4 regions of the Streptomyces sp. NPDC048275 genome follow, and region 4 is predicted to be linked to each of the others. Evidence: riboswitches for the same ligand, from Rfam matches in the RefSeq annotation. Region 4 holds a riboswitch; each other region holds the start of a gene.

Region 1 (3,612 bases), on a different contig from region 4:
GCGGCTCGTCAGCAAGGCGTTCACACCGCGACGAGTGGCGGAGTTCGCGCCGCGTGTGCAGGAGCTCACCGACCACCTCATCGACCAGTTCGCCGACAAGGGCTCCGCCGACCTCATCCACGAGTTCGCCTTCCCGCTCCCCATCTACGCCATCTGCGACCTGCTGGGTGTCCCCCGCGAGGACCAGGACGACTTCCGGGACTGGGCGGGGATGATGATCCGGCACGGCGGGGGGCCGCGGGGCGGGGTCGCGCGGTCCGTCAAGAAGATGCGCGGATACCTCTCCGAGCTCATCCACAAGAAGCGCGAGGCTCTCCCCGACACGCCCGCCCCCGGCGAAGACCTCATCTCCGGCCTCATCCGCGCCTCCGACCACGGCGAGCACCTCACCGAGAACGAGGCCGCGGCGATGGCCTTCATCCTCTTGTTCGCAGGTTTCGAGACGACCGTGAACCTGATCGGCAACGGCACCTACGCCCTGCTCACCCACCCCGAGCAGCGACAGCGGCTGCAGGCGTCCCTCGCCGCCAAGGAGACGGCGCTGCTGGTAACCGGTGTCGAGGAACTCCTGCGCTACGACGGCCCCGTCGAACTCGCCACCTGGCGGTTCGCGACCGAGGCCGTCAGCATCGGCGGGCAGAACATCGCGCCCGGCGACCCCGTTCTCGTCGTACTCGCCGCGGCGGATCGCGACCCTGAACGGTTCGACCGGCCGGACACGCTCGACCTCTCCCGGCGTGACAACCAACACCTCGGCTACGGCCACGGCATCCACTACTGCCTCGGCGCTCCCCTCGCCCGGCTGGAGGGGCAGACCGCGCTCTCCACTCTCCTCACCCGCCTCCCCGACCTCCAACTCGCGGGAGATTCGGCCGATTTGCGCTGGCGCGGTGGCCTCATTATGCGGGGATTGCGCACTCTTCCGGTGGAGTTCACACCGGGTCCGTAGTCATGTCTGGATCATGATCACCCGGTCACGAAAAGGTGACGGTCGCTCAACTCTGTGATCTTCACGTGATCTGCGCTGCATCGACTTGTGACAAGTGTTCGGGTGCGGATACGTTCAGTCGTCAACGCGACTCATACGTCGCGCAGTCATCTGCTGTCACGCGAAAGGCTTCCGCATGCTCTCCGGGAACGGCCGCCATCGTCGCCCCCGTCAGGCTCCGGCCCTCATCGTCGCGGCAGGAGTGACCGGATCGGCCATCGCCATCCCGTTGCTCGGTGCCACCGGTGCGAGTGCGGCCGACGGCACCACGTGGGACCGGGTCGCGGAGTGCGAGAGCGGCGGCGAGTGGAGTGCCGACAACGGCAACGGGTACTACGGCGGCCTGCAAGTGACCCAGGAGAACTGGGAGAAGTACGGCGGCCTCAGCTACGCGCCCAGCGCTGACCAGGCCAGTCGCTCGCAGCAGATAGCCCTCGCCGAACGGCTTCTTGACGACAAGGGCCTCGTCGCCTGGCCCACCTGCGGACCGCTCTCCGGGCTCAGTGCGAACTCGGCCGAGTTCGAGGTCGACACGGGTGTGGCGGATGGCTCGTCCGGCTCGTCGAATTCATCCGGTTCTTCCGATTCGTCGGACTCATCCGACTCGCCGTCGTCCGACTCGTCCTCGGGTGCGACCAAGAACACGACGAAGGCCGCCACGTCGTCCGGCGGCAAGAGTGACTCCGACTCTCAGGATTCCGACAGCTCGTCCACAGCCACGGCGAAGAGTGATAAGTCGGGCAAGTCGGGTCAGAGCGACGACTCGTCGAGTGCGTCCGAGGGTGCGACGACGAGCGCCGGGCGCCATCGCGGCGGCAGTGCCGACGAGGACACGAGCGGTATCGCGACCGGCAGTTCGGCGGACGGCCGTACCGGCGACCCCTCCGGCCGACACGCCTCCCGCGACTCCGGCGCGTCCCGAGACGTCGTCGACGGCTCGTACGTCGTCCGTGTCGGGGACAGTCTCTGGAACATCGCCGACTCCCTTGACCTCGAAGGCGGATGGTCGGAGCTGTACGCCGTGAACGAGGGGACGGTCGGCGCCGATCCGGACCTCATCCTCCCCGGTCAGAGCCTTGCAGTTGGTGCTGAATCGGGCGAAAAGTAGCGGGAGTTCACGTCATGGTTCGCTGCGGAATGTCCGGTTTGATCAGAGTGAGACATGAGTCTCAGAAGCCCTGATCGTCTTTGAAATTCCGCCGATCGCATGTCTACGGTCATCACCGCTCGCCACAGCGGGCCCCGACGATCGCAACGCCGAATCCTGCCAGCGGCCGTACGGGAACAGTCGACGCGTCAAGCGCCGTAGGCAGGAGCGGGGGACCCAAGGTAAGTGCCACGCCCGGTAGTTGACCGGGAGTGGCTTGGGGTGAAGACGTGCGCCGAGAGCGCGCGGCCGGGCACTCACCCGCCCGAACCCGACAGCTCACCTCGCAGGCGTCGGTGAGGGGATCACTCCATGCTGCTTTCCAGCAAGGGCAAGCACCGCCGCCCGACCGCTTTCGATCGGACTACCCGCATCGCCACGCTCGCCGGCGTGACCGGTGTGGCCATCGCCGCCCCGCTGATGGCGGCCGGCAGCGCCTCCGCCGCCACCGACTCCGAGTGGGACGCCGTCGCCCAGTGCGAGGCCGGCGGTAACTGGTCCATCAACACCGGCAACGGCTACTACGGCGGCCTGCAGTTCTCGGCCTCCACCTGGGCCGCGTACGGCGGCACCGCCTACGCCTCCACCGCCGACCAGGCCTCCAAGTCCCAGCAGATCGCCATCGGCGAGAAGGTCCTCGCCGGGCAGGGCAAGGGCGCCTGGCCGACCTGTGGCACGGGCCTGTCCAGCACCCCGAACGGCGGCGGTGCGAGCAGCAGCTCGCCCTCGGCCGACACGCAGAGCGCGAGCACCACCCGTACGACGGAGCAGCCCGCCTCCCGTTCGGCGGAGCGCCCGGCCGCCGAGAAGACCGTCTCCACCCCGACCGGCGAGAAGGTCGCGAAGGGTGACGGCGAGTACAAGGTCGTCGCGGGTGACTCCCTCAGCACGATCGCCGAGAAGAAGAACGTCAAGGGTGGCTGGCAGCAGCTGTTCAAGCTGAACAAGGACATCGTCGACGACGCGGACTTCATCTACCCGGGTCAGCAGCTTCACCTCGGCTGACCTCGGCCGGCCTGGGGTGACCTCGGCTGCCCTCAGCTGAATGACAGCCCCCTCATAAGAGGGGTCTCCACACTGGAGACCCCGGTGAGGGTCACCCCCGTCCCCACGGGCTCCCCGCTCTGGCGCGTGTTCCCCCGTACGCGCCGGGGCGGGGCTTTTTGTTCCCTGGGGGAACAATGTTTACCCTCAGTTCTGCCCAAGAGGTGGTCGACCGGCTGGCCGATCCCTCCGAGCCGGTTAGGCTCATCTCGCGTAGCCGAACGCGGCTCCGCGCCGTGCGGGCCTCGCGGCCCCGCGTACCCGCGTCACATCCCAGAAGGAGATGCTCGTGCCGTCCATCGACGTCGTCGTAGCCCGGGAAATCCTGGACTCCCGAGGCAACCCCACGGTCGAGGTCGAGGTTGGCCTCGACGACGGCAGCACGGGTCGTGCCGCCGTTCCGTCCGGCGCCTCCACCGGCGCCTTCGAGGCC
Region 2 (3,612 bases), on a different contig from region 4:
GCAGGCGGCGATCCATGGATGACAAGTTCCCCCGCGCGCTGTGGGTGCGGCTGATCATCTATGTTGCCGTCGGCCACCTCTTCGCGGCCTTCATCTACCTGCTGTTCACGCTGGGTGCGCAGAACCAGTAGATCTTCCTCGTCCCCGGGGGGATCGGTCCGGGCCTTCGGGGCTGTCTGCGGGGCTCAGTCCAGCAGGCGCTCGCGCAGACGCTCCCGCAGCTCCGGAGTGATGCGCAGCGCTTGCTCCAGGTAGGTGTCCACGCCGCCCCAGGTCTCCTCGATGGTGTCGAAGGCCGCCGTCAGATATTCGGCGCGTGCGTCGAACAGCGGGCTGAGCAGCTCCATGACCTCGGGGGAGCGGGCCGACTCCGAGGTGCCGCTGCGGCGGACCTTGTAGCGACGGTGCGTCGCGTTCGACTCCAGGTAGTCGGTCACGATGGCGTCGCGCTCGACGTCCAGGGCGAGGAGTGTCACCGCTATGGACAGGCCCGCGCGGTCCTTGCCCGCCGCGCAGTGCATCAGCGCGGGCACGCTGTCCTCGGCCAGGGAGTGCAGCACCTGGGAGTGCTCGGGTGTGCGCTCCTTGATGATCGTGCGGTAGGAAGCGATCATCCGGTTGGCCGCCTTGCCGTCGCCGAGGTGTGCGCGCAACTGGGCGATGTCGCCGTCACGGACCATTTGCCAGAACTCGCTGCCGTCGGCCGGGTCGGTCAGCGGAAGGTTCACGTTCCGTACACCCGCCAGCTCGACGTCCGGTCCCTCCAGCTTCTGGTCCGCGGCATTGCGGAAGTCGAAGATCGTGTGCAGCCCGAGCGAGGAGAGGAACGCGGCGTCCTCCTCCGTCGCGTGCGCGAGATGGCCGCTGCGGAACAGCCGGCCGTACCGCACCCGCCGGCCGTCCTTGGTGGGCAGGCCGCCCACGTCCCGGAAGTTGCGCACTCCGGCCAGCTCGGGCTCGGTCGACGGGACCTGCTGCGTCACGGGGGCTCCTCCCATTGGGCCGTCGGCGCTGCTCGTCGACGGGGGCGCGCTCTCCGACGATACGACATGGGTTCCTCGGGCAATGAAGTTGTCCACAGGCGTCGCCTCGGGTGTGAGACGCCCTTGGCGATGGTGGTGCTGGAGCCACTCACGAACGTCAACTACCGCTTTGCGGACGCCGGTTGAATCAGCGAGATCAAGTTGTGGCCATCTGTCCGACTGTGTCGCATGTGACTGTTCTGGACGAATTGCCGCCTTAGTTCAAACTGGGCCTGGAATAAAGCATCGTGGTTCGACCTGCGTGAGCAGCGTCATATTCGTGACGATGCGTTGTGTCCCCTTTTTCTCAACCTGCTCGAATTCTCGGGTTATTGAGGGGTCGGAATGGTCGCCTATTCACGGAGGGTGACGGGAATTCCGGCATGGATCAAGAAAGGTATGTACACAGCAGATCCACACAGTTGTCGACGCGCTCTCATCTCGCTTACGTTCGCCCTCAATCCGGACGGACGCCCAATCCTGCCGCCGCCCGGAATCCGCACTCACCCGAACTCGGCAGGAGCGGGGGACCCGCAGGTACCACGCCTGTTCCGGTCTCCGGAACGGCTAGGGGTTCAGTCGCGCATTCGCGCGGCCGGGCATCTCCAGCCCGCACCCGACAGCTCACCTCGCAGGCGCCGGAGAGGAATTCGTCATGCCCGCGAAGGGTAAGCACCGCCGTCCGAAAGCCCAGCGTTTCACCCGCTCGATCGCCGTGGCCGGAACGGGTGGCGCCGCGCTCGCGCTGCCGCTGATGGGGGCGGCCGGCGCCCACGCCGCGACCCCGACGACCGGCGTTTCGTCGGCCCCGGAGAAGAGTGCGGCGGCTTTGGGGAAGGCTGCGGCGGTTTCCGGCAAGTCCGCGGCCGACTCGTCGAAGACCGCGACCGCCGCGACGAAGACCTATGCGGTGAAGGCCGGCGACTATCTCCTGAAGATCGCCGACGAGCAGGACGTCAACGGTGGCTGGAGGCAGCTCTACTCCGACAACCGCACGGCCATCGGCAGCGACCCGTCGCTGATCCACCCGGGCCTGAAGCTGACGATCGGCGAGAAGGCCGCGTCGGCCGGTGCCGCGAAGTCCCCCTCGAAGGCGTCCACGAAGTCCACGCCGTCGTCCAGCAAGGCGAACGCGCCCAAGATACAGACCACGGACACCACGGGCCCCGTGGATTCCACGGATTCCACGAGCACCGCGGCCTCCACGGACATCCAGTCCACGGACACCGCGAGCGCCTCCGGCTACACCGTGCCCGTCGAGGGCGCCATCGTCGGCACCAACTACAAGGTGGCCGGCAGCATGTGGTCCAGCGGCTACCACACCGGTGTGGACTTCGTCGTCCCGACCGGCACCACCATCAAGTCCATCGCCGCGGGCACCGTCGTCTCCGCCGGCTGGGGTGGCGCGTACGGCAACCAGGTCGTCATCCAGCACGCCGACGGCCAGTACTCGCAGTACGCCCACCTGTCCTCGCTCTCCGTCTCGGCGGGCCAGACCGTGACCGAGGGCCAGCAGATCGGCCTCTCCGGCGCGACCGGCAACGTCACCGGTCCGCACCTGCACTTCGAGATCCGCACCACGCCGGACTACGGCTCGGACGTGGACCCGGTCGCGTACCTGCGCTCGCACGGTGTCGCCGTCGGCTGACGCCCTTGCTCGCCTCTGAAGGCCGGACCCCATGATCCCTGGGGTCCGGCCTTCGGCGTTTCAGAGACAGGGATCCATGGGCGACCCATGAGCGATCCACGAAGGAGCTATGACCGGAAGATTGCGCCCCCTGCTGGTTCATGATCCGCGCATTGCGGTCTTGTGGCGGCGGTGTACGAGGTATCGACAGGCGCGCCACGGCGACACCATAGTGATCTCCCGCAAGCGCTTTCTATGTCTTCGGAGGTTCCCGTGCCCGGCGTCGACCGACGCACCGCCGTCAAGGGCGCCGCGGCCGCAGCCGCGTCCGTCGCTCTGCTGTTCGTGGGCGCGCCTGCTGTTGTCGCGTCCGGGGACTCGAATGTCGTACGGCCCGATGACAGGCGTCTCGCGTACGAGGGCCACTGGGGACGTACCGCCGAGGCCGCCGCCACCGTCAACTCCGGGTCCCGGCTGCGGTTCCGCTTCACCGGCGGCACGCTGCACGCCCTCTTCGACGTATCGTCGATCACCGTGCCCGCGCAGATTTATGTGTCGGTGGACGGTGGGCCGAAGCGGTTGTACGACGTCGACCGGCCCGACATCGACATCGCTCTGTCGGGCCGGGGGACGCACACCGCCGAGATCTCCGTGAAGGACGTCTTCTCGCGAGCCAACCGCTGGACTCCGCCGCTGGAGACGGGGGTCGTCCTCACGGGTCTGCGGCTGGACGAGGGGGCGCGACCGCTTCCCGAACGACCTTTACGGGAGATGCAGTTGGCCTTTTACGGAGATTCCATCACCCAAGGCGTCATGGCGCTGTGCGAGGTGAACACCTCCGACTGCGCCGACGGCACGGTCGCGTATCCGACCCTGGTCGCCGACAAGCTGCACGCCTCCCTCACGCAGGTCGGCTTCGGCAGACAGGGCGTCATCCAGGCCGGCAACGGGGGAGTCCCGGCC
Region 3 (3,612 bases), on a different contig from region 4:
AGGACATGCTCGTACGCCACACGGGGCAGAGTCCTGAGCAAGTCGCCGCCGACATCGAGCGGGACACGATCCTGGACGCGCAGGCGGCGTTGGCGTACGGACTGGTGGACGGGATCATCCCGAGCCGCAAGACCCCGCACACCGCACCGGGCGCGAGGAATGCCACACCCGACGCGAGGTGATCCGCCGATGGTGCCCGAACTGCCCCCACTGCCCGCACTGACCCGTGCCGAGGCCGAGCTGATCGACCGTTACCTCGACGTGGTCGACCTGCTCGGCCGTATCAACCCGGCCCGGCCGGGAGACACCTACCGCGGGCTGCGCGCCGCGCAGGCACTCGTAGGGAAAGCGACGGCACTGCGCGACGCCCTCGCGCTGATGCACCAGCGGGGCGAGAGCGAGGTGCACGCCCCGACCCTGGCGCAGGCCCTGCGGGTCCTCGACGGCGAGCGGCGGGCGGCCCGCGTCACCCTGCCGCCCGGCGCGGAGAGTTGACGCGTCCGGCCCGGGCTTCAAACGGACCAACCGGATTACCCCCTGATGGAGTAGACGCGGGTCCTTTCGGAGACCCGCAGAAGTTGCGCAACGCGCGTAACCCAGAAGCGGAACAGAAGGCTCCGGTGCTGGTGAAAGCGTCATCGATAGCCCCAACAGCCCTCGAACGGAAGAGTGTCCACCCGAACGGGTGAGTGGTGACTAACCCCACAAATCGCCGGTTCCGCTCGGATTTTCTGACTGGCATGCGTGAAGATCCCTTCGACGACAAGCCCCCGCCACAGCGGCGGGGCGGTCCGGGCGGACGCCGAGTCCTGCCGCCCCCGGATGACCGGTCGACAGATGTGCATCGGCAGGAGTGGAGGACCCAGCACGACGGTCCGCCGGAGAGATCCGGACGGACCTTGGGGTGAAGCCGCAGTACGCGGCCGGGCTACTTCGCCAGCCCGAATCCGACAGGTCATCCTTCACAGGCGGCTGACGAAGGGTTGCGCATGACTGCGCTCAATCGTGTTCCGTCGCTGTGGACGCGGGCCGGTACGGCCTCCGCGCTCACCCTCGCCGCCGTCGGCGGCGGGCTCGTGGTCCCGGGCGTCGCATCCGACGCCGAGGCGGCCACTGTGGCGACGAAGGCACTCCAGGTCGCGGCTTCCAAGAAGGGCTCCCCGTACCAGTACGGTGCCGCCGGGCCACGCCGCTTCGACTGCTCCGGGCTCACGCTCTACTCGTACAAGAAGGCAGGCAAGAAGCTGCCTCGTACGGCCGCGGCGCAGTACAACAAGTCCCGCCATGTCTCCGCCTCGAAACGCAAGGCCGGAGACCTCGTGTTCTTCCACTCGGGCAGCAGCGTGTACCACGTCGGCATCTACGCCGGGAAGGGAAAGATCTGGCACTCCCCGAAGACGGGGGAGGTCGTGAAGCTCCAGAAGATCTGGACCAAGAGCGTGTGGTACGGCCGGGTCAGCTGATCTGCCCGCGGGGGTGACGGCGGCCGCGCCGTCGCCCCCTCGGGGCATGAAACGGGATGAATCGGTTACTCGTACTCCATGGCCGAGCAACGTCCCCCCACAGATCGCGACGAGACGCCCCTCGAACGCGCCGACCGCAACTTCGGCGAACTGCTCCAGGAACTGCGCGTCACGCAGGCCGGGGTGCAGATTCTCTTCGCCTTCCTGCTGACCCTGGCCTTCACCCCGCGCTTCCCGTCCCTCGACACGATGCAGCGGGCCACGTACGTCGCGACGCTCCTGCTGGCCGTGCTGGCCACCGCCCTGTTCACGGCGCCTCCGGCCGTGCACCGGTTGCTGTTCGGGCAAGGTGCCAAGCCGACCATCGTGCGAGTCTCCTCCGCCCTGACCACGTTAGGTATGGGCGTTCTCATGCTGGCGATCACGGGATCGGTGCTGCTCGTCGTGGACGTGGCGGTCGGGCGGGGGCCCGGGATCGCCGCGAGCGCGGGCACACTGGTCGCCTATCTGGCGCTGTGGGGCGCGCTGCCGCGACTGGTCCGGCGTACCGTCGTCAGGACCGAAGAGGCTCCACAAGGAGCACCACGCCGAGAACGGTGAGTGCGGTGCCGGTGGCCGCCGCCACGACGCGGGCGGCGCGCGGCCTGCGCAGCAGGCGGCCGAGCCGGTCCACCAGCAACGCGACCGCCGGGAACCACACCAGGGCCAGGACGACCACGATCAGCGCCAGCAGCAGCGTGCGGGGCATCGCGGAGCTGCCCACGGGTACGAACTGCGGCAGCAGGCTGAGGAACGTGATGGGCGCCTTCGGGTTGAGCGCGTTGGTGACGAAACCCTGCCGCAGCGGGCCCGCACCCGAATCCGCCCCTTCGACCACCGCCCCGCTCGGCCGCCGCAGCCCCCACAAGGTCCGTACGCCGAGGTACAGCACATAGGCGCCGCCGAGCAGCTGCAGCGCCCGGAACAGCGCGGGCACGGCCGCGAGGACCGCGGCGACCCCGGCGACCGCCAGCGCCGTGTGCAGGAGCAGCCCGCCGGTGATCCCGAGCGCGCACGCGACCCCGGCCCTGCGGGAGACCAGGGCATTGCGTACGACGACGGCGAAGTCCGCGCCCGGCATGGCGACCATGCCCGCGGCGACCCCGGTGAAGGCGATGAGCTGTGAGTCCATGGCCACCAGGCTGCCCGGACCAGGCCTTCAACAGGTATGTCGAATATCCTGGGTCAGTCTTAAGCAGTCGTTTAGACCGTCGTCCAGGCACTCGTCCAGGCACTCGTCCAGGCACTCGTTCAGACGCAGAGGCGGTGTTTCGAGCCCCGGGAAGGTCAGGAGGGGCACTATGTACGACCCGACGCGGCTCGCGGCCCTGGTGGCGGTCGCCGAGGCGGGATCGATCACCCGGGCCGCCGAGCGCCTCGGGTACACGCCGCCCGCGCTCTCCCAGCAGCTGGCGAAGCTGGAGCGGGAGGCGGGCGCGAGCCTCCTGGTGCGGTCCCATCGCGGGGCGCGGCTCACGGACGCGGGCGAGCTGCTCGTGGCGCGAGCCCGCCGGATTCTCGACGAGATGGAGCGGGCCCGGCACGAACTGGCCGGGCTGGCCGGGCTGTCCGGCGGCACTCTGCGGCTCGGCACCTTCCAGACGGCGGGTATCCATCTACTGCCGCCGGTGCTCAGCGCCTTCCGCCGGGCGCACCCGGACGTACAGCTCACGGTCGCGAACTGTGAGCCCCCGGACGGTGTTTCGGCGGTGGCGGCGGGCGAGGTGGACCTCGCGCTGACCCACGCCTACGAGCCCGCGGACCCCGTGCGCCTCCCCTCGTCGGTGCGCGCGGAGCCGGTGCTGGTCGAGGAGTTGGTCCTCGTGACCGCGCCGGGGCACGTCCTGGCGGGCGGTTCGGCGCGGCTGCCGCTGACCGAACTCGCCGGACAGCCACTGATCAGCATGGCCCCGGATCATCCACCGCGACAGGGCGTGGAGGCCGCGCTGGCCCGGGCCGGTGCCACGCCGTCGGTGCGGGTCGAGACTCCCGGGTACGCCCTGGTGTGCGCGCTGGTCAGCGCGGGGCTCGGGGTCGCGGTCGTACCGGAGATGGTGGCCAGGACCGCGGCGACTCCGGTGGGGCTGCGCCTGCTCGAGCCGGGGGACCT
Region 4 (3,612 bases):
TCAGCGGGAGGAGGACGCGCGATCCGCATGCTTCGAGTTCGAGGCCCCGGAGGAGACCTGGATCCTGGGCCGCCCGAGGCTCCGTCTGCGTCTGACATCCCACTCGCCCCTGGGCCAGGTGATCGCCCGGGTCTGCGACGTGGCTCCCGACGGCGCCTCGACCCTGGTGACCCGGGGTGCACTGAACCTGTCAGCGCGCCATGGCCGTGACCAGGCGGTTTCCTGGAAACCGGGCTCTACGGAGGAGGTGGTTTTCGACCTGACCGGCATCGGCTACGCGTTCCCGCCGGGGCACCGCATCCGCCTCTCCGTCTCCTCGGCGTACTGGCCGTGGATCTGGCCCCAACCGGGCTCGGAGGCGGGCTTCACCCTGGACCCGAACGGCAGTTCCCTCGAACTTCCCGTACGAGCGCGCGAGTCGGACCCCTCGATCGCCTTCGAGGAACCCGAGCAGTCCGAACCCCTCGGAGTGGCCTCCCCGACCACCTTCGACGAACCCCGCCCGGAACGTGTCGTCGTACGCGACGTGGCGAAGGGCGAGTGGCGCCTGGAGGTCGACCCCCACCACGGTGGCACCCGCGTATACCCGGACGGCCTCGAATGCACGGAGGACGCACGGGAGATGTACACGATCCAGGAGGTCGACCCTCTGAGCGCCCGCGCGCGCTCGGACTGGTCGATCCGCCTCCACCGCCCGGACCTGGCATGGAACGCCACAGTCGAGACGCACTCCGAAATCACCTGCGACGCTGAGGACTTCATCACCTCTAACGAACTGATCTGCAAGGACGGCGACGAGGTGGTCTTCCATAGGACATGGGAGAGGAGATTCCCCCGCACGGCGGCCGTCGCCGACGCGGCGCCCCACTGGAGTCCCGGCGGCGCCTTGGGGTAGCCCTGAGGACCGTGGCACGGACCGAAGAATTCCTCATGGACCTCGACAAGGGGATGCTCGCGTACTTCCGCGAGCTGGCCCACGAGATGGTGACGCGCTTCGGGGTCTCGCGGGCGGAAGCGGTGGCGAGAATCAACAGGGCTTACTCAGCGGCGAGTTCGCCCCGTACCCCGACCTGATGTGCCACGAACTCCCCGAATACTGGGCCTACGGCCTCTACTTCAAGCCCGACGCGGGCCGGCTCCCGGACGAAGACACGGACATGGACCTGTCGGTGTGAGAGGTGCGGCCGACCCTGCCCGACGGCTCTGCCGCCTGGACACTCGAAGCGTAATGCCCGAGTTGCCCCCATTGCCGCTTTACTCATGCTTGGTCGCGTGAAATGGGTCACGCCCGGACGCGCGTGAACCCCTCCCCTCGCTCAGCTATTCCCCCTTTGCGGACGGCAAGTTGAGCGTCACGTTCCGGAATAATCGGGCAATTCATCCCTCGCTCCGACCAGGAGAAAGCGATCTACACCGGGAAATCAGGCCTTGTTTCCGACATGTGCTCTCGCATACGTTCACGTCGATCCGGACGGACCGCCCAATCCTGCCGCCGCCCGGATTCCCACCCACCCACCCACACGCGCACGGCAGGAGCGGGGGACCCAAGCACATCGCCGATCCGGACTCCGGAGCGGCTAGGGGTGAAGCCGCACCCAAACGCGGCCGGGCACCTCCCGCCCGAACCCGACAGCTCACCTCGCAGGCGCCGGAGAGGACTTCACCATGGCCGCACGTCAGCACCGCCACCCCAGGACCAGCACCCTCACCCGCGGTTTCATCGCCGCGGCAACGGGCGGAGCCGCCCTCGTTCTCCCGATCCTGGGCGCGACCGGCGCGCAGGCCGCCTCCGCCGGCCCCACCCCTCAGGTCCAGCTCATCACGTACAAGGTGGTCGCGGGTGACACCCTGGGCACGATCGCCGCGAAGTACCCCAAGAGCGGTGGCTGGAAGAAGCTGTACGAGGCCAACAGTGCGGTCATCGGCGCCGACCCGACCACGCTCCGCCCGGGCCTCACGCTGACAGTGGGCACAAAGACCATCAAAGCCTCCCCCAAGGCGACCACGGCCGCCCTCGCCTCGGCGAAGACCTACACCAACAACCTCGACGGCTGGATCAAGCAGTCGCTGGACATCATGGCCAAATCCGGCATACCGGGCACCTATAACGGTATCTACCGCAACGTCATGCGCGAGTCCTCCGGAAACCCCTTGGCCATCAACAACTGGGACTCCAACGCCAAGGCCGGCATCCCCTCCAAGGGCCTCCTCCAGGTCATCGACCCGACCTTCAAGGCCTACCACGTGCCCGGCACATCGATGAACCCCTACGACCCGGTCGCGAACATCACGGCGGCCTGCAACTACGCGGCGGCGAAGTACGGCTCGATCGACAACGTCAACGGACCCTACTGAACAACGTCAACGGGGCCCACCGGCCGCGGAACCACCGCACTGGAGACACCGCCCCGGAAACAACCGCTCCGGAACAACCGCTCCAGCACCACCGCGATCCCATCCTCCTCGTTCGACAGGGTCACCTCGTCGGCCACCGCCTTCAGTTCCGGGTGGGCGTTGGCCATGGCGACCCCATGGGCGGCCCAGTCGAACATGGGGATGTCGTTGGGCATGTCACCGAAGGCGATGGTCGCGCCGGGGCTCAGCCCCAGGTGCTCGGCGGCGAGAGCCAGGCCCGTCGCCTTGGTCACGCCGCATGGCTGGAGTTCGACGGTGCCGGGACCCGACATGGTGACGGTGGCCAAGGATCCCACCGCGCCGCGGGCCGCCGAGGCCAACTCGTCGTCGGACAGTGACGGGTGACGGAGCAGCACTTTGCTGATCGGCTCCGTCCAGAGGTCGTCACGGCGCCCCACCCGTACCGCGGGAAGGGTCGGATGCGGCATGACGTACCCCGGCTCGATGAGCGTCAGTCCGTCCACGCCGTCCTGGTCCACCGCCGCGTAGAGCAGCCCGACCTCCGCCTCGATCTTGCCCAGCGCCGTCTCCGCGAGCTCCCGGTCCAGGGTCACCGACCACAGCAGGCGGTCCGCCCCCGCGTCGTACAACTGCGCTCCCTGTCCGCACACCGCCAGCCCCGCGCCGCCGAGTTCATCGAGGAGCGGTCGCACTCTCGGCGCCGGGCGCCCCGTCACGACCAGGTGCCTGGCACCCGCCGCGACCGCCCTCGCCAACGCGGCCCGGGACCGGTCGGAGAGGGTGTCGTCGCCGCGGAGCAGCGTTCCGTCCAGGTCAGTGGCGATAAGTGAATATGCAGTCGGAGCGGCCATGATCCGAAGAATACGGATCGAACGGCTCATCGGCCCGGCGTGAACCGGACGACGTCCGGTATCCCGTCAGCAACGCCGTTCACCGTAAGGGGTGTACGAGGTCCTGTTCCGCCCGCATGGTCATGCGGGGCGAGGTCCCCGGCGTGACGCCCGACTGGTCGGTGGCGCGTCGGAGAGGAGCAGCCCCCACCCCGACTCGTCACTCTCCGTCGGCCCGCACGCGTCTGATCTCCGGATTCATGTGACAGAGCGTGGCTACCCTGTCCGACCCTGACGGCGTTCGGACGTGTCCGTACGCTGACCGCCCTGGGGTGTACAGGGCGGTTCCGCTGTGTGTGGAGGTGAGCGCGGCGGTCGGAATGGTCCAGGACAGCGCGAACGAATC

The links. A riboswitch is a leader RNA that binds a small molecule or an ion and turns the genes downstream of it on or off. The one in region 4 is predicted to bind cyclic di-AMP.
Region 1: it holds a riboswitch for cyclic di-AMP, as region 4 does, so the genes downstream of both, AB0D57_RS40645 (transglycosylase family protein) here and AB0D57_RS00415 (LysM peptidoglycan-binding domain-containing protein) in region 4, are expected to answer to the same signal.
Region 2: it holds a riboswitch for cyclic di-AMP, as region 4 does, so the genes downstream of both, AB0D57_RS02120 (LysM peptidoglycan-binding domain-containing M23 family metallopeptidase) here and AB0D57_RS00415 (LysM peptidoglycan-binding domain-containing protein) in region 4, are expected to answer to the same signal.
Region 3: it holds a riboswitch for cyclic di-AMP, as region 4 does, so the genes downstream of both, AB0D57_RS34225 (C40 family peptidase) here and AB0D57_RS00415 (LysM peptidoglycan-binding domain-containing protein) in region 4, are expected to answer to the same signal.

What each region holds. Positions count from the first base shown of each region.
Region 1 is NZ_JBEZLR010000115.1:22,063-25,674, reverse strand. It holds gene AB0D57_RS40655 (cytochrome P450) at 1-949, shown strand, start outside; gene AB0D57_RS40650 (transglycosylase family protein) at 1,125-2,096, shown strand; cyclic di-AMP (ydaO/yuaA leader) riboswitch at 2,280-2,443, shown strand; gene AB0D57_RS40645 (transglycosylase family protein) at 2,448-3,140, shown strand; gene eno (phosphopyruvate hydratase) at 3,463-3,612, shown strand, end outside.
Region 2 is NZ_JBEZLR010000002.1:171,470-175,081, forward strand. It holds gene AB0D57_RS02110 (DUF6126 family protein) at 15-131, shown strand; gene AB0D57_RS02115 (tyrosine-protein phosphatase) at 186-983, opposite strand; cyclic di-AMP (ydaO/yuaA leader) riboswitch at 1,517-1,673, shown strand; gene AB0D57_RS02120 (LysM peptidoglycan-binding domain-containing M23 family metallopeptidase) at 1,678-2,670, shown strand; gene AB0D57_RS02125 (SGNH/GDSL hydrolase family protein) at 2,923-3,612, shown strand, end outside.
Region 3 is NZ_JBEZLR010000078.1:17,955-21,566, reverse strand. It holds gene AB0D57_RS34235 (ATP-dependent Clp protease proteolytic subunit) at 1-182, shown strand, start outside; gene AB0D57_RS34230 (hypothetical protein) at 190-495, shown strand; cyclic di-AMP (ydaO/yuaA leader) riboswitch at 791-986, shown strand; gene AB0D57_RS34225 (C40 family peptidase) at 990-1,463, shown strand; gene AB0D57_RS34220 (DUF6328 family protein) at 1,542-2,063, shown strand; gene AB0D57_RS34215 (LysE family translocator) at 2,017-2,634, opposite strand; gene AB0D57_RS34210 (LysR family transcriptional regulator) at 2,804-3,612, shown strand, end outside.
Region 4 is NZ_JBEZLR010000001.1:86,356-89,967, reverse strand. It holds gene AB0D57_RS00425 (CocE/NonD family hydrolase) at 1-895, shown strand, start outside; gene AB0D57_RS00420 (hypothetical protein) at 907-1,074, shown strand; cyclic di-AMP (ydaO/yuaA leader) riboswitch at 1,500-1,661, shown strand; gene AB0D57_RS00415 (LysM peptidoglycan-binding domain-containing protein) at 1,666-2,355, shown strand; gene AB0D57_RS00410 (HAD family hydrolase) at 2,349-3,227, opposite strand.